Sinorhizobium fredii USDA 257: one gene and its partner. The protein of the gene in region 1 binds, or shares a complex with, the protein of each later gene. Links are inferred from orthologs where the notes say so. Each region holds a gene or a part of one and is shown on either strand. Other genes may lie near its edges. The genes, in order: uvrB and USDA257_RS21765.

Evidence for each region.
Region 2: the proteins of uvrB (region 1) and USDA257_RS21765 are in contact, whole or in part, in a crystal structure (PDB 7EGT), measured with the Thermus thermophilus proteins. The link is inferred for Sinorhizobium fredii USDA 257 from one-to-one orthologs. Residues at the interface, in WP_096411307.1 of Thermus thermophilus: Glu23, Leu25, Arg26, Asp27, Gly28, Glu29, Arg30, Phe31, Arg55, Glu326, Asp327, Phe328, Glu379, Ser382, Gln383, His398, Gly400, Arg401; in WP_096412145.1 of Thermus thermophilus: His654, Arg656, Phe657, Gln666, Asp668, Glu669, Lys680, Arg681, Leu682, Ser683, Lys685, Tyr686, Ala687.

Annotation. Positions count from the first base shown.
Region 1 is NC_018000.1:4,348,383-4,359,141, forward strand. Bases 3,984-7,575 are described here. They hold uvrB (excinuclease ABC subunit UvrB), read left to right. Parts: upstream 3,984-4,342; coding sequence 4,343-7,375; downstream 7,376-7,575. Other genes in these bases: USDA257_RS20315 (DMT family protein), read right to left, coding at 3,984-4,101. Outside these bases: USDA257_RS20295 (extensin-like domain-containing protein), read right to left, coding at 1-275; USDA257_RS20300 (Kazal-type serine protease inhibitor family protein), read right to left, coding at 482-1,024; USDA257_RS20305 (methyl-accepting chemotaxis protein), read right to left, coding at 1,235-3,043; USDA257_RS20310 (acyl-CoA thioesterase), read left to right, coding at 3,246-3,632; more of USDA257_RS20315, read right to left, coding at 3,748-3,983; USDA257_RS20325 (hypothetical protein), read left to right, coding at 8,175-8,579; USDA257_RS20330 (J domain-containing protein), read right to left, coding at 8,895-9,482; USDA257_RS20335 (cold-shock protein), read left to right, coding at 10,032-10,244; tRNA dihydrouridine(20/20a) synthase DusA, read right to left, coding at 10,376-10,759. UniProt on the Escherichia coli protein: The UvrABC repair system catalyzes the recognition and processing of DNA lesions. A damage recognition complex composed of 2 UvrA and 2 UvrB subunits scans DNA for abnormalities.
Region 2 is NC_018000.1:4,636,277-4,646,663, forward strand. The notes cover bases 2,325-5,544. They hold USDA257_RS21765 (ATP-dependent helicase), read left to right. Parts: upstream 2,325-2,698; coding sequence 2,699-5,344; downstream 5,345-5,544. Other genes in these bases: USDA257_RS21760 (carboxymuconolactone decarboxylase family protein), read left to right, coding at 2,325-2,572; USDA257_RS21770 (GNAT family N-acetyltransferase), read right to left, coding at 5,355-5,544. Outside these bases: USDA257_RS21750 (efflux RND transporter periplasmic adaptor subunit), read right to left, coding at 1-1,069; USDA257_RS21755 (cyclase family protein), read left to right, coding at 1,327-2,139; more of USDA257_RS21760, read left to right, coding at 2,162-2,324; more of USDA257_RS21770, read right to left, coding at 5,545-5,816; USDA257_RS21775 (phosphoribosyltransferase), read right to left, coding at 5,903-6,613; USDA257_RS21780 (GGDEF domain-containing protein), read left to right, coding at 6,897-8,132; USDA257_RS21785 (CreA family protein), read left to right, coding at 8,216-8,716; USDA257_RS38040 (hypothetical protein), read right to left, coding at 8,817-9,119; USDA257_RS21790 (hypothetical protein), read right to left, coding at 9,409-9,792; USDA257_RS21795 (chemotaxis protein CheW), read right to left, coding at 10,059-10,387. UniProt on the Escherichia coli protein: A helicase with DNA-dependent ATPase activity. Unwinds DNA duplexes with 3'-5' polarity. Translocates on single-stranded DNA with 3'-5' polarity. Initiates unwinding more efficiently from a nicked substrate than double-stranded DNA.

The DNA of each region.
Region 1 (10,759 bases):
GCCGTATCCGGCTGGCTGTCGATCATCGGCAGACTGCCCTGCGGCTCGGCAGCGCCAGCGGCCCCGTCACTGAGGGTCGATACCGGCCCTTCCGACGGATAGGCGGCGGCCGCCTGTTCCGGTTTGGTTACGACGCGGCTCGGCCTGATGGCGCCGACACGGGAGGCGCCGTCGACCCTGGTCGGCGGCGAAAGTGCGTCAGTGCTGCAGGCCACAAGCGGGATGGACAGCAGCAGCGCCGTCAACGGTCGATGGAGAAGAGAAACATACGCCATACCAATTGCCGCCTTCGTCCATGACAAAGCCACGACTTTGTCGGTCCATCGCCCGCCCGCAATCAAAACGTGGCGCCCCGCTATGTCGCCAAGCGGGCAAGCGGCCGAGAAAGACGGGTTCAGGCCGTACTATATGCAAACGTGGTAAATGAAGCGTTTGCTCGACACCAAAAGTGGCGCGAGTCCTGCCTCGGGTCGCGGTCTCCTCAACCGCACTCGCCGCGATGGACAATGCGGAAACCAGCGGCGCCGGCTTCGCAGGCATTTGGAAAGGTCGAGAGCCGCCCGCCGCGCTGGCCGCAGACGGGAGCATATTCCCGCGTGCAAAACTGCTGGGGCGGCGCGGGATCTTCGCTGCGCCGGCATTCGCCCGACCCGATCACCCGGAATCCGTCGGCGCGCGCCTCACAGGCATTCGGAAATGATCGCCTCAGCCTGCCGCGCTCGCCGCAGACCGGTGCGAATTCGCGGGTGCAGGCCTGCTCCAGCGGCGGACGGAAATCCGGCCGGCATTCGCCCCGGTGAAGGACGCGAAAGCCGTCGGCGCGCGCGTTGCAGGCATTGGGGAAGGTTCTGAGGCGGTTGCCGCGTTCGCCGCAGACCGGCGCGAATTCCATCGTACACATTTGCGGCGGACGGACCGGCGCGGGCCCAGGTTCGTCGACGACGACCGTGCAGGCGGAAAGAAAGCCGATCACCATCAAGATCGAAGCGGACGGCCGCGAGATGAAAAGCCTGAGTAGCGACATGGAAATCCTCCGCGATCATCTTTGCCTCGAGCGAACTGCAACGGCCGCCCTCTCCCGAGCGTGATCTCACCTGCAATGGACGGTGCCGTCAAGTTCCGCGAACCGGATCCCCTTCATGCAACTGGGGATGGATAGAATAATGTCGAAACAAAGAACCCGCGCTCTTTCGAACGCGGGCCAGTCTGGCAATTGGTCTTCTATTTTGTTGTGTCAGGCCGCCCGATCATAGGCGGCTTGCCCGTCCCGCAGGCGGAACCTCTCGAGCAGCGACTTCAACTCGCGGCTCTCCTGGGCCAGCACCTGGCTCGCGGCGGTTGTTTCCTCGACCATGGCCGCGTTCTGCTGCGTCATCTGGTCCATGCTGTTGACGGCAGTGTTCACCTCCTGGAGACCCGTCGCCTGTTCGCGAGCCGCGGTGGCGATCGAGGCGACCTGTTCGTTCACTTGGTTGACGAGGGCCTCGATCTCCTTGAGGGCGTCACCCGTGGAGCGAACGAGCTCGACGCCCGCGCCGACTTCCTTGACCGACGTGCCGATAAGACCCTTGATTTCCTTCGCTGCCCCGGCCGACCGTTGCGCAAGCTCGCGAACTTCCTGGGCGACGACCGCAAAACCGCGCCCCGCCTCGCCCGCCCGCGCCGCTTCCACGCCGGCGTTCAGCGCCAGCAGGTTGGTCTGGAAGGCGATCTCGTCGATGACGCCGATGATCTGGCTGATGCGGCTCGAGGAATCCTCGATCCGCCCCATGGCATCGATCGCGTTACGGACGATGCCGCCGGATTTCGCCGCACTCGCCTTGGTCTCGTTGACCATGTCGCGCGCCTCGACGGCGCGATCCGAGGCGTGACGCACGGTCGAGGTAATCTCGTCGAGCGCCGCGGCCGTTTCTTCCAGGGCGGCCGCCTGCTGTTCCGTCCGCCGCGCCAGATTGTTCGCCGCCTCGGAAATATCGCCGGCACTGCCATGCACGATCTCGGTCGATTGCGAGATCGCCCCGATGGCATCCCGAAGCGCGGCAACGGCAGCATTGAAGTCATGCTTGAGCTTGCCGTATTCCGGCGCGATCCGCCCGACCTCGGCCGTGAGATCGCCGCTTGCCAGCCGCTCGAGAGCGGCGCCAAGTGTTTCCATCGCCTCGGCTTGGGCGGCGGCGGTCGAGCGCTGCAGTTCTTCATTGCCGCGCCGCTCGGCGTTCAGCCGATCCTGCTGCTCGACTTCGCGCGAGCGCAGTTCCAAGCGCTCCTTCACGGAATCCCGCAGTACCATAAGTACCTTGGCCATCTGGCCGATCTCGTCGGCACGGTCCGTTTCCGGAATTTCCGAGGAAACGTCCTCGTCGGCGATCGCCTGCATGGAGACCTTCAGTTTCTCAACCGGCCGCACCACGCTGCGGACGATCGCCAGTGCCGCCAGCAGGATCGCCAGCGCCGCCGCTGCAAGAATGCCGCCCACCTGCCAGGCGCGCTCGCGGAACATGGCCGCCAGATCGTCGGCATAGACGCCGGTGCCGACAACCCAGCCCCAAGGCTTGAAGCCTGCCACATGCGAATATTTCAGCACCGGTTCCTCGGCACCGGGCTTCGGCCAGTAGTAGTCGACGAAGCCCCTGCCCTGGGCCTGCACCGTCTTGACGAATTCGACGAACAGGAACTTCCCGTTGGGATCCTTGTTCTGGGAAAGATCCTTGCCGTCCAGTTCCGGCTTGATCGGATGCATCACCATCGTCGGATGCATGTCGTTGACCCAGAAGTAGCCACTGTCCTGGTAGCGCATCGCCTTGATCGCTTCCAAGGCACGTTTCTGCGCCTCCTCGCGTGAAAGCGTTCCGGCCTGTTCCTGCTTGTGATAGGCCTCGAACACCGTAACGGCGTTGTCGTTCATCGCCGAAAGCATCGCCTTACGCTCGGCGACGAGCTTGTCCTGCGCCTGGACCAGGCCGAAGGTCAGCGCCCCCGCCATCACCAACAACGCAAATGCCACCAGCGCGTAAAGCCGCGCCGAAATCCGAAATCGTCTCATCCCAGCCTCCCTTTCAGTGGCTTGCAGGATAAAGGGAGGAATTTGCGAAGCTCCTAACAAAGATTCGCTAGATTTTACGATTCAGGATTAACTTTTCGGCAACCAAGGCGCGTGCCGGAGAGGATGCGAGATTTGGTGCTGGCCTCTTTTTCGGATACCCGCCATAGACTAAACCTTTTGTCGGCAACGGGGGAGAAGCCGCATGAATGCAGTGATCAAGCCGAATGGCGAGCTAACCTTGCGCACCCTGGCGATGCCCGGCGATGCCAATGCCGCCGGCGACATATTTGGCGGATGGGTGATGGCGCAGATGGACCTTTCCTGCGGCATCCGCGCCGCCGAACGTGCCAGGGGCCGCGTCGTCACCGCCGCCGTCAAGGAAATGGCCTTCGCTTTGCCGGTCAAGATCGGCGACACGCTGTGCATCTATACGGATATCGTCAAGGTCGGACGCACCTCGATGACCCTCAAGGTTGAGGCCTGGGCGCAGCGCTATCTCTCGCATGTGATGGAGAAGGTTACCGACGCCATTTTCGTGATGGTGGCGCTCGACAGTACCGGGAAGCCGACGCCCGTGCCGGCGGAATAGCCATGGACGAGCCCGCGCCGGATCCGGCAATCTTTTCCTAGCGCCTTGCTCTACCAGTTTACCTGGATGGCGGGAGAAGGTCGCGGCAGCGGGATGAGGGGCAATTCATCCGCCCTCAGCCCTTGAAAATGAACGAGGCGCCGAGCGCGATCAGCGCGAAACCGACGAGTTGATGCCAGCCGATCGGCTCCTTCAGCCAGAAGATCGAAAAGAGGACGAAGATGGTGAGCGTGATCACCTCCTGCATCGTCTTCAACTGCGCCGCCGAATAGACGGAATGGCCGATGCGGTTGGCGGGTACCGCCAGCCAATATTCGAAGAAAGCGATGCCCCAGCTGGCGGCGATGACGATATAGAGTGGCGAGGACGTGAACTTCAGGTGACCGTACCAGGCGAAGGTCATGAAGACATTGGAGGCGAGCAGCAGCAGCACCGGCCAGACATAGGCGGGATTGACGGCAAAGGGCATTGGGACCTCGGGAGGACGCGAATCGGTGACCGAGGATGATCCGGCCGCCGTCCTCCTCGCAAGCGTCTTCGCCGTATCCGGAGCGGATGTGCCCTGCTTTTTCCGCACGATTTCTCGCGACCAGCAGCTGCCACATGCTGTCGGCTCTACGCCACCGTCCTCGAAAAATCCATCCGCTTCGTTTCCCTTTTGTACTCCTTCCCCCTTGGCTTTCGGCCTGACTCTGTCCATATTCCCCGCCATGGCCCAGAAACCGAAAAAATCCCCGAAAAATTCGTCCACACCCAGCGGTTTCGAGGAAGCCCCGCAGGCGCCGCTTTCCGGCACGCCGCTGTCCGGCAACGTCTCCGACTGGGTGAAGCAGCTCGAGGCTGAGGCGGAGGCGTCGACCTTCGAGAGCCAGCGCGAGGTCGCTTCGAAGGCGGGCAAGCACCGCAAGAAGGTCGAGATTGCCGCATCGAAAGCGACCTCGGACGGTGAAGAGAGATCGGCCGAAGGCCGCAAGCCCGAACGGGCGTCCGAGCTGACGCGAGGCCCCCGCGGAGCGAAGGCGCAACGCGCCGACAGCGCGAGCGGAAAGACGATCAGCGGCAAGACCGCACGCGGCACCTCGATGGGCGGCAGCCACGACCCGAAGACGCGTGCTGCCGCCGGGCTCAACCCGGTCGCCGGCCTCGATGTAGCGCTCGAGGATGCCGACAAGCTGACGACGGGCTCCGGCGTCACCGCCACGGTCGATGTATTGGCGAAGCTCATCGAGAGCGGCAATCCGCTGTTCAAGGACGGTAAGCTCTGGACGCCGCACCGGCCTGCCCGACCGGAAAAGTCCGAAGGCGGCATCGCCATCCGCATGCAATCGGACTACGAGCCCGCAGGCGACCAGCCGACCGCGATCGCCGATCTCGTCGACGGTCTCACCACCGGCGAGCGCAACCAGGTGCTGCTCGGCGTCACTGGCTCCGGCAAAACCTTCACCATGGCCAAGGTGATCGAGGCGACGCAGCGTCCGGCCGTCATCCTGGCGCCGAATAAGACGCTCGCCGCCCAGCTCTATTCCGAGTTCAAGAACTTCTTCCCGGAAAACGCCGTCGAGTATTTCGTCTCCTACTACGACTACTATCAGCCGGAAGCCTATGTGCCGCGCTCCGACACCTATATCGAGAAGGAATCCTCGATCAACGAGCAGATCGACCGGATGCGCCACTCGGCGACGCGCTCGCTGCTCGAACGCGACGACGTCATCATCGTCGCCTCGGTCTCCTGCATCTACGGTATCGGCTCGGTCGAGACCTACACGGCGATGACCTTTCAGATGAATGTCGGCGACCGGCTGGACCAGCGGCAATTGCTCGCCGATCTGGTGGCGCAGCAATACAAGCGCCGCGACATGGATTTCCAGCGCGGCTCCTTCCGGGTGCGCGGCGACACGATCGAGATCTTCCCGGCCCACCTGGAGGATGCCGCCTGGCGCATCTCGATGTTCGGCGACGAGATCGACGCGATCACCGAGTTCGATCCGCTGACCGGCCAGAAGACCGGCGACCTGAAATCGGTGAAGATCTACGCCAACTCGCACTATGTGACGCCGCGGCCGACGCTGAACGCCGCCACGAAGGCGATCAAGGAGGAGCTGGCGCAACGCCTGGTCGAACTGGAGCGCGCCGGCCGCCTGCTGGAGGCGCAGCGCCTCGAGCAGCGCACCCGCTACGACCTCGAAATGCTCGAGGCCACCGGCTCCTGCCAGGGCATCGAGAACTATTCGCGCTACTTGACCGGCCGCAGGCCCGGCGAACCGCCACCGACGCTGTTCGAATATATTCCCGACAATGCGCTGATCTTCATCGACGAAAGCCACGTCACCATTCCGCAGATCGGCGGCATGTATCGCGGCGACTTCCGCCGCAAGGCGACGCTGGCCGAATACGGCTTCCGCCTGCCCTCCTGCATGGACAACCGGCCGCTGCGCTTCGAGGAATGGGACGCGATGCGACCCGACACGATCGCCGTCTCGGCGACGCCCGGCGGTTGGGAGATGGAGCAGTCCGGCGGCGTCTTCGCCGAGCAGGTGATCCGCCCGACCGGCCTGATCGACCCCCCGGTCGAGGTGCGCTCCGCCAAGACGCAGGTCGACGATGTGCTGGGGGAAATTCGCGAGACCGCCGCCGCCGGCTACCGCACGCTGGTCACGGTGCTGACCAAGCGCATGGCCGAGGACCTCACCGAATATCTGCACGAGCAGGGCGTCCGGGTGCGCTACATGCACTCCGACATCGACACGCTGGAGCGCATCGAGATCATCCGTGATCTCCGCCTCGGCGCCTTCGACGTACTGGTCGGCATCAACCTGCTGCGCGAGGGCCTCGACATTCCCGAATGCGGCTTCGTCGCCATTCTCGACGCCGACAAGGAAGGCTTCCTGCGCTCGGAAACCTCGCTCATCCAGACGATCGGCCGCGCCGCCCGCAATGTCGACGGCAAGGTCATCCTCTATGCCGACACGATCACCGGCTCGATGAGCCGGGCGATGGAGGAAACCGCCCGCCGTCGCGAGAAACAGATGGCCTACAACCTCGAGAACGGCATCACGCCGGAATCGGTGAAGGCGAGGATCTCCGATATCCTCGATTCGGTCTACGAGCGCGACCACGTCCGTGCCGACATCTCCGGCGTCTCCGGCAAGGGCTTTGCGGATGGCGGCCACCTCGTCGGCAACAATCTGCAGGCGCATCTCAATGCGCTGGAAAAACAGATGCGCGATGCCGCCGCCGACCTCGACTTCGAAACCGCCGCGCGGCTGCGCGACGAGATCAAACGCCTCAAGGCCGCCGAACTCGCGGTCCTCGACGATCCGATGGCAAGAGAAGAGGCGAAGTCGCAAGAGAGCGGGAAGCGGGGTACGAAGAGCGCCCCCAGCCCGAGCTCTCCTGTTGCGGGGGAGATGTCCGGCAGGACGGAGGGGGGTACCTCGTCCACCGGCTACTTCCAGAAACCCTCCCTCGACGACATGGGCCCGGGCACCGACACCGAGCGCCCGCTCTTCCGCAAGCCGGATCTCGACGAAATGGGCCGCAAGTCGGAAGGGCAATCGCTGTTCAGGAAAAACACCCTCAACGAGATGACCGTCGGGCGGACCGAGAAGCCCATCACTGGCCACGTTCCGGAAAAGCCGATCCTCACCCGCGCCAAACCCGGCATCGGCTCCTATGAGGACCAAGCGGACGAGAAGCGGCAGAAGGGCCGAACGAAAGGAAAAACGGGGCGGCCGGGGCGGTAGTGGATCGATGGACTCGATTTTCACGAACCCATTTTTCACTACATTTACGGAAAAACCTCCCCAGACTAATAGAAGTCTCGTTCAGCCGAGTCTTGGGGGTACTTACAACGCGCTCGCACGCATACGTGTAGATATACACGGCAGCAGCCTGATCGTAGCCGACGAGTAGGTTCTCAATTGTGTCAACTTAAGCCATCACATCAGCAAGAGTATCGTTGCGTCGAACCTTAAATGAATGGGCCACTTCGCCCCTTTTTTGCGCCAGAATTATGCATCGCCTGCATTAGCACAACGTCAGTATTTTCTGGATCAACCCCAATGGGAAGCTGGCCATTACGCATTGTCACGGATTAATGCCTTTCCCGCTCCAAATCTCGCATCCCGCTGCAGCCAAGAAGCAACCGATTACTACGCTAATGCTACACCTAGGGATATATGGCTATTTGCATCAACTGTCATCTGGAGAGCACGCTTTTCCCTATATGGACAATCCGCTTTGACATGCCGGCTCTAACACAAACTGAGCGAAAACTCGACTCACCATAAGGTAGCTGGAGCTTGCCTAGACACTCGCGCTAGTCAGGGGGATGCCCCTCCTCCTCCGCCGCCCGACCGATCGATCGGCACACAAGCGCAACGTGAGAAGACGTGTACTCACGCGCTACACCCTATCATTTTCCAGGTCAATTTACGCGCCCACCCCGTTTTCCCGTCCTCACGCAGCCAAAAACCCTAACTTTATAGGGAACATTCCCGCAAATTGCGAATTTCAGTGCCATCTAATTTAGGGAGAACGAAGATGCGCATCTTGGAGACATTTTTAACGAGCACCGGCCTGGCGCTGGTTTCGGCTGGATTTATTGCATCGGCCCCGGTTCCGGCACAAAGCCAGGATGGTCCCATCCTTATGGCTCAACAGTGCAGCCCCCTTACAGACGCGAACTTTGCGGCTTGCTGCGCGGCGGAGAACCGAACCGACATCCTCACGTCCGCGCAGATCGCGCAATGTCCGCCTTTGGCCACGGCAGTAATCACGCCCACCAATCCGTTCTCAACGACTAACGCCGGCGGCGGCGGCAATGACGGCGGCAATGACGGCGGTGGCGGCGGCCAAGATCACGGCCAGGGCGGGCAGGATCGGGGCCAGGGCGGCCAGGATCGGAACAGGGACAACCGAGACCCCGGACCGGGTAACCAGGATTAAGGCAAGTGAACCCAGGATCTGGACGAAACCATTAGCGTAGTTTCGACGAGCGTATCCCAGCGCTCGCTGCCAATGACCTATAAACTAGTCGCGCCGGCTCACCCAACCGGCGCGACCAAAACCCTCCCCTCGGATTGGGAGAAGCAAAGCCACAGCTCCTCCCGTCCTGCCGGTCCCGCCGGAAATGAAGGATCCGGCCCTTTTTCGCCCGCTCGTTTGCTCTAGTCTTGGCTATGCTTGGCGCCGACCGCTGCCGTTCCGCCAGTGGAAGCTGACAAAGGGACCGCGGCGTCACGATTCCTCAGAATGCTTGGACTACTCCGCCGCCCGTGCCTCCACCTGAAGCGGCTCCATCTCATACGAATAGCCTTCCAGCATCGCATAAGCCTCCTCGATGATCTCGATCTGCGCTTCGGCATTCTTGATCGCGTCGCTGATCGACTGGCTGCGGGCGCGCAGCATCGAGCCGAGCACGTCGGTGTCCGGCCGCCGGCCGAGACGGTCCAGGTGCTTGCGGACGCGCGAGCGGTGGCGTTCGAGTTCGAGGATATGGAAGCGGGTCTTGACGATGTCGTCGGAGAGCTTGCGCCGCATCGCCGCCACCGGGTCGAAGCTGCCGGGCTCGCGCAGGTCGAGAATGAAATCGTTGACGAGTGTCTCCAACATCATCAGGCCCTTGAGCTGCTTGGGATCGACGAGCTGCGGATCGTAGCCGGTGTCGTCATAGACTTTGCGGCGCACCGGATCCTTCAGAAGATCATAGGCCGCCTGCAGCTTGCCGAACTGCTCGGCATCGCCGCCGCGGTCCGGATGGGCTGTCTTCACCGCCCGGCGATAGGCCGCCCGGATCGCCCGCTCGTCGGCGTCGCGCTCAATTCCAAGGAGGGCATAGGGATCGATCACGGCCACCTGCTTTCGTCGACTTGCAATTTTCTGTCCGGTTCAGACCTACCGGTTCGCTGTGCCAGCAGCAAGTCCAGTGGATGCGAGAAGACGCGCCACGCTCAGCCCAGCGTCGAGACGAAATTGTGGTCGAAACGAGGCAATCCACGACATTTGTCCGTCACTTCGACTTCCAGAAACACCGGACATAGCACGGCCTTGCGCGGACACTGCGACAGCCGGAACTCTTCGCTTGCCTTTTCCCCGAAATACTGCCACTCCTAACCCCGTTCGGGCGATTTCAATCCCGGAGACTGGACTTTCGTTTGAGCCCGGCCAAGACCGGGACTGCCGCAAGCGGCATCGTAGACGTCTTTTCCCCGAATCGTGACCACTCGACGCCTTTCAGCACCCTACATGGTTCCCTGGATCGGGACCAATTAGGGAGACGCTGAAGACGACATGTTCGTTTCCTTTTAGGGGCACGAACACACTACCTCAAGCAGCCAAGGCGTGCTATTGAAGCGCTGGGTTGCGGCAAAGACAGACTGAAGGAAAAGGACTTCTTCCATGGCCACCAAGGGCATCGTAAAATTCTTCAACCAGGACAAGGGTTTTGGTTTCATCACGCCGGATGGCGGCGCGAAGGACGTTTTCGTCCACATCTCCGCGGTTCAGGCCGCCGGCCTCGCGACGCTCAAGGACGGCCAGCAGGTCAGCTTCGACACCGAGCCGGACCGCATGGGCAAGGGCCCGAAGGCGGTCAACCTCCAGGCTATCTAAGCCGGACGTTCAGATCGGATTATGAAAGATGGCGCTTCGCAAGAGGCGCCGTTTTTCGTTGGGGGGAAGTTTGCCACAGCGCGGTCGCTCAAGGGACCCGCCATGCCCCTTGCTGGGCTCGGCCTACAGCCCTATTCCGCCGCCTGGCGGGCCATGACCGCCTCGAACACCGCGTCGAAGGCGGCATGGATCACCTCCGGGCCGGCGCTCTTGCGGGTGGCGTCGGCGGAGAGAATCTGGCGATAGCGCCGGGCGCCGGGCCAGCCTTGGAACAGCCCGACCATGTGGCGGGTGACATGGATCAGCCGGCCGCCATTTTCGATATGGGCGGCCGCGTAGGCCGCCATGGCGTCGCGCATGTCCGCCCAGAATGCGAGCGACAGGCAATGGTGGCGATCGGAAAAGGCTTCCGGCTTGAGCGGCGCGGCTGCGGCGCCGGTCAGCGGGTGGGCGAAATAGACATCCGCGGCCGTGAGCAGGCCGCTGTCGTGGTAGGCGGCGCGGCCGAGCATGAC
Region 2 (10,387 bases), 290 kb from region 1 along the record:
GCGCCTCTACGAGTACCCTGTCGGGATTGCGCTGGATGATTTTGATCGGCACCCGTTCGCTCTTGTCGCCATTGACGCGCCAGATATAGGACCCTTCCGAACTCCACTGGACTGCCAGCGGATCGACGGTCGGGTAACGATCGCCGTCAAAGGCCATCATGACGGAAAAGGACATGCCGGCGCGCAGCATGTCGTCCGGATTCTCCAGCCGCGCTCGCACCCTGAGCGTCCTACTCGCCTGATCGAGACGGTTGTCGATCGCATGGATGGCGCCGTCCAACTGCCGCCCGGGCTGCGCCACTGCATTCGCCGTGACGGGCTGCCCGACGGAAATCTTGCTGGCAAAGCGTTCCGGCACCCAGAAGTCGACAAGGATCTGCGATCGGTCGTCAACGACTGCGATCGGCGTCGATGTGGTGACGTAGTCGCCGACATTGATGGTGATGATGCCGACGATGCCCTTTGAAGGCGCGACGATGTCGCGCCGCTTGAGATCCAGTTCTGCCGTCCTGAGCGCCAGTTCGGCCGCCTGCATGGCGATCTCCGCGTCGCGGACCTCGACCGCAGTCACCGCGCGCGCCGTTCCGAGATTGCGATAGCGCTCGACCTTTTCCCGGGCGCTGTCACGCGTCAGCCTGGCCTGCTCGGCGGCAATCATCTGCTCGTCGTTGTCAAGCCGCGCGATGATCTGGCCTTCCTCGATCCGGTCGCCGGATTTTACCAGGATTTCCGTGAGATTGCCCGTCGAAGCAGGCGTCACCGTAACCGAACGGATGGCTTCGCCGTTGCCGATGGCGTTCAGGCGGTCGTTGACGATCGCGCTTTCCGCCGGCCTCACGACCACGAGCGCCCCGTCCGAGAAGCCGCCGCGCCCACCTTCTCCGCGCCCGCCATTGCGCTGTCCTGCGGCGCCTTCCCCCCCTTGCGATCCCGAAAGCGCATCGATCAGCGGATGCGAAACACCGATCGCCCCCAGAGTTTCTCCCGCTCCGGGTACAAAGCGCACCCAGACGACGCCCCCGACGACGAGAACGACGAGGCTGATCGCCAGTTGCTTCAAAAAGCGCATTCATGTCTCCGAATAAGATACGCGCTCCAGCGCGGCGCGTACCGGCGGAACGTTCCGAGTTGTCGAGAGTATCGTTATTAGCGCGCCTTCGGGCAATCTCGGAACGCCATCATTACGCATTTGTAATGAAAGCAGAATTTGATGTCCGCATCATGGCGCTCCAGCGCTCAGCTCCACCGGATAACCAGGGTTTACAGCCGCCGCGGCTCGGCTATTCTGCCGCTGAAGCCGGACGTTGAAGCGCGGGGAGAAAGCACATGTGCGATGCATGCGTGATCGAATCGGTAAAGCAGCAGATGTTGTCGCGACGCGGCTTCTTCCGCGCCACCGCAGTGGGAACAGCGGGCGTTGCAGCCGCCGGGATGGGAATAGCGCCGTCGGCGCTCGCAGCCGGCCATGCCAGCCTCACCGACCTCACCCATGAAGAGTTCCCGACCTTCTTCGGCCAGCAGCAATTCTTCCGCGAGCAGAAATTCAACTATGCCGAACACACGTTCAACCTGTTCGAACTCCGGCTGAACGAACACACCGGCACGCATGTCGACGCGCCGCTGCATTTCTCTGTCGATGGTCTTTCGGTCGCCGAACTGCCGGTCGAGAAGCTCGTCGTGCCGCTCTGCGTCGTCGACATTCGCGAGAAGGCCGCGGCCGACCCGGACGCGCAGGTGACGCCGGACGATATCAAGGCATGGATCGCCACCAACGGCGACATCCCGGAGAACGCCTGCGTCGCCATGCTCTCCGGATGGTCGGCGCATGTGAGTACGGACAAGTTCCGCAACCCGGACAGCGAGGGCAAGCTGCACTTTCCCGGCTTCCATGTCGAAACCGCCAAGTTCCTGCTCGAGGAAACGAAGGCGGCCGGGATCGCCGTCGACACGCTCTCGCTCGATCACGGCATATCGCCAGATTTCGCCACCCACCGCGCTTGGCTGCCGGAGGGCCGCTGGGGGCTGGAGGCTGCTGCCAATCTCGACAGGCTGCCGGCCAAGGGCGCGACGCTCGTTCTCGGCGCGCCGAAGCACCGCGGCGGCACCGGCGGTCCGGCGCGCGTGTTCGCCCTCGTCTAGGAACCGGCGAGAAGGAGGAAGCATGAGCACCGTCGCCCCGCCGTCCGATCCGGAAGCCGACCCGCGCGTGAAGGCGGTTTTCGACGATATCCGCGCCACCCGGAAATCGGACTTCGTCAACAATATGTGGCTCTGGCTCGCCTTCGATCCGGACCTCCTGGAACGCACCTGGGCGGAGGTCAAGGCGGTGATGGCGACGCCCTCGGCGCTCGATCCGCTGGTGAAGGAAATGCTCTATATCGCCGTCTCCGTCACCAATGGCTGCGGCTACTGCATCCATTCGCATACGGCCGCCGCCAAGGCGAAGGGCATGAGCGAGGCCGCGCACGCCGATCTGCTGCGCGTCATTTCGCTGGCCGCCAAGACCAACCAGCTGGCGACCGCGCTGCAGGTTCCTGTCGATCCGGTCTTCGACGCCATGGCCGATCGATAGCGACGTCAAAGCGCGCTCCTGAAAACGCCAGTCTTTCCACAGGCTTGCTCGGATGCGACGAGACTCCGGAATAAAAGAGGAACATCCTTTCTGGCCTTTCGGTCCCGAATCACTACATTGGGCCGCATGAGCAAAGGTTTCGACGACATTCCCTTCTTCGACGAGGAGCCGGCGCCGCGCAAACCCGCGCCTGCCGCCGGCGGCATCGCCGCGCGCGCCATGGCCGCCCGCGACAAAACCCAACGGCCGGACTATTTCTCCGGACTCAATCCGGAACAGCGCGAAGCCGTCGAAACGCTTGAGGGGCCGGTCCTGGTGCTCGCCGGCGCCGGTACCGGCAAGACGCGCGTGCTGACCACCCGCATCGCTCATATTCTTTCGACCGGCCGCGCCTACCCGTCACAGATCCTTGCCGTGACCTTCACCAACAAGGCGGCGCGCGAGATGAAGGAGCGCATCGGCGTGCTCGTCGGCCATGCGGTCGAAGGCATGCCCTGGCTCGGCACCTTCCACTCGATCGGCGTCAAGCTCCTGCGCCGCCATGCCGAACTCGTTGGGCTGAGGTCCGATTTCACCATCCTCGATACCGACGACGTGGTCCGCCTGATCAAGCAGCTCATCCAGGCGGAAGGCCTCGACGACAAACGCTGGCCGGCCAAGCAATTCGCCGGCATGATCGACACCTGGAAAAACAAGGGCCTCGATCCGGCGCATATTCCCGAAGGCGACGCGCGCGCCTTCGCCAACGGCAAGGGCCGCGAGCTCTATGCCGCCTATCAGAACCGGCTGCTAACGCTGAATGCCTGCGACTTCGGCGACCTGCTCCTGCATCCGATCCGGATGTTCCGCGCCAATCCGGACGTGCTCAAGGACTATCACGGCAAGTTCCGCTACATCCTCGTCGACGAGTACCAGGACACCAATACGGCGCAATATATGTGGCTGCGGCTCTTGGCGCAGCGGCACCAGGGGTCGCGGGGAAAACACCAAGTTTCGCCTCAAGAACACCCCTCCCCAACCCCTCCCCACAAGGGGGAGGGGCAAGCCCGTGCGGCCTCCTCCCTTTCCACATCGCACGCGAGAGATGAGGACACGGCGGCGCGTCAGTCTAGCCCTTCCCCCTTGTGGGGAGGGGTTGCGGAGGGGAAATCCCACGGCACGGCGGAAGGGAAGCCCCACGTCAACATCTGCTGCGTCGGCGACGACGACCAGTCGATCTATGGCTGGCGCGGCGCCGAGGTCGACAACATCCTCCGCTTCGAGAAGGATTTCCCCGGCGCCAAGGTCATCAAGCTCGAGCGCAACTACCGCTCGACCGAACATATCCTCGGCGCCGCCGCGCATCTGATCGCCCACAACGAGGGCCGGCTTGGCAAGACGCTCTTCACCGAGCGCAGCCATCCGGACGACGAGAAGGTGCATGTCCACGCCGCCTGGGATTCGGAAGAGGAAGCACGCGCCGTCGGCGAGGAGATCGAGCAGCTCCAGCGCCAGAAGCACAAGCTGAACGACATCGCGATCCTGGTGCGCGCCTCCTTCCAGATGCGCGAATTCGAAGACCGCTTCGTCACCCTCGGCCTCAATTATCGCGTTATCGGCGGCCCGCGCTTCTACGAGCGGCTGGAAATCCGCGATGCCATGGCCTATTTTCGCCTCGTCTGCCAGCCGGCCGACGACCTCGCCTTCGAGCGCATCGTCAACACGCCGAAGCGCGGCCTGGGTGATACCACCGTTCGCAACCTGCACGACTATGCTCGCGCCCGCGACATTCCGATGCTTGCCGCCGCAACCGAGATCATCGACACCGACGAGCTGAAGCCGAAGGCACGCAAGGCGCTGTTCGACGTCGTCACCGATTTCCGCCGCTGGCAGACTTTGCTCGAAACGACGCCGCATACGGAGCTTGCCGAGCAGATCCTCGACGAGAGCGGCTACACCGCCATGTGGCAGGCCGACAAGTCCGCCGAAGCGCCGGGGCGGCTCGAAAACCTCAAGGAACTCATCCGCTCGATGGAGGCCTTCGAATCGATGCGCGGCTTCCTGGAGCATGTCGCGCTCGTCATGGATGCCGAGCAGAACGAGGACATGGATGCCGTGTCGATCATGACGCTGCATTCGGCCAAAGGCCTGGAATTCGACACCGTCTTCCTGCCGGGTTGGGAGGAAGGGCTGTTCCCACACCAGCGCGCCCTCGACGAAGGCGGCCGCGCCGGCCTCGAGGAGGAGCGCCGCCTCGCCTATGTCGGCATCACCCGGGCCAAGCACCGCTGCCATATCTGGTTCGTCTCGAACCGCCGCATCCATGGCCTCTGGCAGTCGACGATGCCCTCGCGCTTCCTGGACGAACTGCCGATTGACCATATCGAAGTTGCCGAGCAGGACGTCTCCTATGGCGGCTACAATCGCGGCGGCTACGGCCAATCGCGCTTCGACAAGGCCGACCCCTTCGAGAACACCTACCAGACGCCCGGCTGGAAACGCGCCCAGCAGCACCGCACAGACGCCACCCGCGACAACTGGGGTACCCGCTCCGGTCACGCCGTCGAGCGCATCGGCTACGGCGAGTCAGGTCCCCGCACCCGCACCATTGAAGGCGAACTCATCGCCAAGTCGACGACTGCGGAACCCTCGCGCTTCAGTGTCGGCGACCGCGTCTTCCATCTCAAATTCGGCAACGGCAACATTGCCGCGATCGAAGGCAACAAGCTGACGATCGATTTCGACCGCGCCGGTCAGAAGCGCGTGCTGGATGGATTTGTCGAAAGAGTGTGACGGGGCGACCTCAAATCACCATCCGATACATCACGAAGCCGGACTTCTCGGCGACCTTGTCGTAGAGGCGCATCGCCTTGAGGTTCGTCTCGTGGGTCAGCCAGTAGACGCGCGACGTGCCGGCTCGTCTTGCCGCTTCGAAGACCCCGTTGATCAGCGCCTCCCCGACCCCGCTGCCGCGCGCCGCCTCGTTGATGAAGAGGTCCTGGAGATAGCAATTCGGCTGGATTGCCGTGGTGGTACGGTGAAAGATGAAGTGCGTGAGCCCGACCAGCCGGCCCTTGCTCTCGGCAACCAGGGCATGCATTGGTTCATAGGCATCGAAGAAGCGCGACCAGGTCATGTAGGTGATGTCCTGAGCGAGAGCGCTTTCGCCCGAGCGTCCGTAAAAGGCGTTGTAGCCTTCCCAAAGCAGCAGCCACTGGTCGTAATCGCTCCGGACGAGCGGGCGGATGGATAGGTTTACGCTCATTGCAGACCCCACCGGAAAGGCCGTTACGGGGGCGCAGCATAACCGTTGATATCGGCGAGGTCTATGTGCCAGCCGCGTGCCGTTCATCACTCAATTTCATCTGAACCCGTCGAGCCGTTTCCCTCTGCGCTTCCTGGGCCCTCCCCCTTGGCGCGCCCCATGAGGGCGATCACCTCGGCGTCGGTGGTTTGCTCGAAATCGTCGTAGTAGATGCTGACGGCATGGAAGGGATGGGGCGTCGCGAGGCAGACGACCCGGTCGACTTGACGGCGGAGGCTGGCGATCGCACTCGGCGGAGCCACCGGAACGGCGATCATCAGCGCCGCAGCGCCCGCCTTCCGGAGTGCCTGAACGGCAGCGCTTACTGTCCCGCCGGTGGCAATCCCGTCGTCGACGATGACGACGTTGCGTTTCTCCGGCGAAATGCGCGGCCGATCCCCCAGATAAAGCCTGCGGCGGCGCTCCAGTTCGAGGCGCTGACGCGCCGTCTCGGCTTTGAGATATTCCTTGGAAGGACTGACGAGGCGCATCGCTTCGGCATTGAGGACCAGCTGCGGCTCGTCGCCATCGACGAGCGCGCCGAGACCGAATTCGGCATGTCCGGGAGCACCGATCTTCCGCACGATCAGGAGTTCGAGCGGGGCACCGAGGATCGCCGCCACCTCGAAGGCAACCGGCACGCCGCCGCGCGGCAGCGCCATCACCAGCGGATCGGCAAAGCCCTCCGGTCCTATCGCCGCGGCGAGTCTTCGGCCGGCATCGACCCTGTCTGCAAAGCAAAGGCTCTCATGGGACATGGCGTACGCTCCGGACCATCGTCCGACGAGTTGAACCGAGGCACTTCGCGAAACGTGATCGGCCCTTCGCCGTCCATGCATTGAGCGAAAGCCCAGCCCTCCTCGACCCGAATCCATTGTTCCGTTCAAAAATTTCATCGCAACCAATGCGAGAAAAGCTAAACGCTAAAATTGCAGCGAATTTGGCCGGCCTTCGTTAACACGGCCCCGCTACGAATTTCATCACGCATACGGCTGGCCCGAAAGCCATCCGCTTCATTTTAGCACGACAGGCCGTTTCGAAATGAGCATTTTCCCTGCCATATCGGTCATTGCGCATTTGGCACTTCTGCCCGCCCTTCTAAGCCTGCGAAGCTCCGAGACAGCAGGGGCGCGGGAATTCTCGATCGCCTGTGCACTATCGGCGATTGCAATTGCTCTGCTGACGGCGGCGACGTCGTTCAGCGTCCCCCTGGTCGCGATACCCGGCCATGCGGCGATGACAGCTGCCTTTTTCGCCATTCTTCTTGGCCTTCGCCGGCTCGTCGACCAGTCGGTCTCCATCGGCTTCTGTGCCACGCTCGCATTTGCGGCCGCCGCGGCCGGCCTTCTCGTCGATCTGGGCGGTCAAGACAGCTTCGGCGTACGCATGTTCGTCATCGCCGGCTGCGGCGCGGCTCTCCTTGTCGTCATCGGCCTGCCAATCCTTGACGGAGGGGCCAGGGAAAAGCCGGCATTTCGAGCCGTGGCAACCGGCTTGCTGGCGGTTGCCCTTACGGGGCTCGTTCACGCCGTCGGGTCCGCGCCCGAAGCGTCCCCTGACGCCCCCTTCTCCGCCGCAGCGCTCGCCTTCGAATTCTCCCTCGCCTTCCTGCAGATATTCTTCCTCCCCGCCCTTTTCGTCGCCGTGATCCTGACGATTGACAACCGCGTTATCGCCAGCCTGAGAACAATGCTCGCCCGCGACCCTTTGACGGGCGCCTTGTCGCGCAGAGCGCTTATCGAAGACGGAGAACGCACGATCGCCGACTGCCTTGCCCGTCATCGCCCGGCTGCCTTCCTCCAGCTCGATCTCGACTATTTCAAGCAGATCAACGACCACTACGGCCACGCTTGCGGCGACATGGCGCTCGCCCATTTCGTCGAGACCGTTTCCGCATTCCTCGACGGGCGCGGAATCTTTGGGCGGATCGGGGGCGAGGAATTCGGGATCGTGCTGCCGGACCATACGGAGGAGCGGGCGACAGCCGTCGCCGAGGCGATCTGCCGCGCCGTACGCGATACGCCAGTCGGCCGCGCGCATCAGCGCATCCGCTTGACGGTCAGCATCGGCATCGCTGCCGCATTAGCCGGCGACACGATCATGGACGTGATGATCCGCGCGGACCTGGCACTTTATGACTCCAAGGCCGATGGCCGCGATCGCTGCTCGATCGCCAGGCATCGCCAAGTCGATGCGAGCGCCCGCGCACTTGCAGCGGCTGCCGCGCAACTCAGAGAAGCCGACACTCACCGGGAGCAGTTGCGCCAGACTGCATGAGAGGCCAAGCAGCACGGGATCCGGCGTCTTGCATTGCCGACGCGACCACCTATGTGAACGATGCCGTTCATTGGAGGATACCCATGTTCCGCCGCACCCGCACCCTGCTTATCGCTGCCTCGCTGTCCTTGCTGGCCGCGACCACCCTGCCTGTTCGCGCCGAGACGGTGGGCAAAGTCGGCGTCGACTGGCTCGGCAACGATATCAAGATCGACGCCGTGCGCGATCCGAAGGTGAACGGCGTCACCTGCCACGTCACCTATTTCGACCGCAGCGTCATCGATCGCTTGAAGAACGGCAACTGGTTCGAGGATCCCTCGAATAATTCGATCGCCTGCCGCCAAACCGGGCCGATCGCCATCGGCGATATCGATCTGTCGAACGAGGGAGAGGAAGTCTTCCGTTCCGGCCTGTCGCTGATCTGGAAGGATCTGCTCGTGACCCGCATCTACGACAAGGCCAATGACACATTGATCTATCTTGCGCACTCGCGCCAATTGACCGACGGGTCTGCCAAGATGTCGATCACGACCGTGCCGCTCTTCGGCCAGACCGTCACTTGGGAAAAGGGCCGCCCCCAATAGACACTGCCGCCGCGATCAATCGCGGCGGCAGTAGGGGTGCTTCAAAGCGAACCTGGCTGAACCACCCGGTCCGGAGACCAGGCCCGATAGCTCCAGACCTTCAGGGTGTCGGCGGGAAGATACCGCGGTAATATTGACCCTCGCCCGTCTCGTACCTTTCCCTATAGGTAGCACCGCCACTCGGATAAACACGCTGGCCGTCGATACTACCCGTAGGCATGACATCGACATTCGACGGGGCGGCCCTTCGGGGCATCAGCACTCGCGTACGGTTCTGCGTTCCCGGAGGATTATTCGTATCGATCCCTTGGTAATAACTGTCTGCAAAGGCCGGTACGGCAACACTAGCAAGTGCGGACGAGAGGGCGAATGCGGCGAATGACGTTTTCAGAGAAAATCTCATGACGTTAACTCCTATCTCCGTTCAGCATCCTCGCCTCCTGACGGATGCAACAGTAGCAGCATACGGCCTCCTAGCGGATGCTGCAGTTACCAGGATAACACCTTTCGGAGCCTCGGCTTCCTCCGCACAGTCAATGTTTCGTCACGTTTGCTCATGCTACCGTGATACAGATTAAGCAACTTTAACTTGACGACCCATGGCAGACGACGGCTCGTCGACGTCTGGTCGTCGAGTGGCAAGTTCGTTGTTTGACGGCAGGGGTCGGCGTTGCTTGCCGGCCTTTGGCCGCTCAGGGAACTGGTGCCGGAGGGATGATACCCTGGTAGTAGTCGCCCTGACCGCCACCCTGGTACTCATTCTCGTAATGCTCACGGACCTGGGAAGGCGATCCGCCGAAGCGGCGCATAGGCACCGGCTCGACATAGATGCTGCCCGTCGGCGCCGGATCGACGTAGATGCTGCCGGTCGGCGCTGGATCGACATAGACCCTGGGCTCGACGTAATACGGGCTCTCAACCATAGGGACGTACACCGACCCACTGTTCTGGGTCCCCGGAGGATGATGCGGGTCGATGCCCTGATAAAAGCCATTCGCAAGGGCCGGCACGCCAGCCCCGACGAGGGCGGATGAAAGGACAAATGCAGCGAAAGATGTTCTCAGAAAAACTTTCATGGCATTGCTCCTGTGTCCGTTGCAGCATCCAGCTCCAACGGATGCTGCAACTATCAATATAGGACCTCCTCACCGATGCTGCACTTGCCATAACTCGTTTCCCGTGCAGGTGTTCCTCGCCAGCGCTCGACAACTCGTCACGCTCGCTCATCTCAGCGCGATCCGGAATTGCCCCTCGCTCGACCTGCGCCGCTGCGATGAGGCTCATGCAAAAAGGGGCCTGCTTTAGCAGGCCCCTTTGGGGAAAACATGGCTTGCGTTCAAGCCTATGCGGCCTGGGACAGTTCCTCGGCAATGACGGTATCGAGGTTGAGGAAGCAGACCATCGATTTCTCGAGCGCGACGATGCCGCGGCAGAAGGCGCGCTGGGCTTCGGGGATGATTTCCGGCGCCGGCTGCAGGTCTTCGCTGCGGATCGTCATCATGTCCGAAACCTGCTCGACCAGAAGGCCGACGAGCTTGCCGGCGATGTCGGTGACGATGATCGCCGAACGTTCCGACGGCTCGGTCATCTTCATGCCGAGGCGGCACGCCATGTCGATGACGGGGATCACCGCGCCGCGGAGGTTGATGAGACCGAGCACGTAGGGCGGCG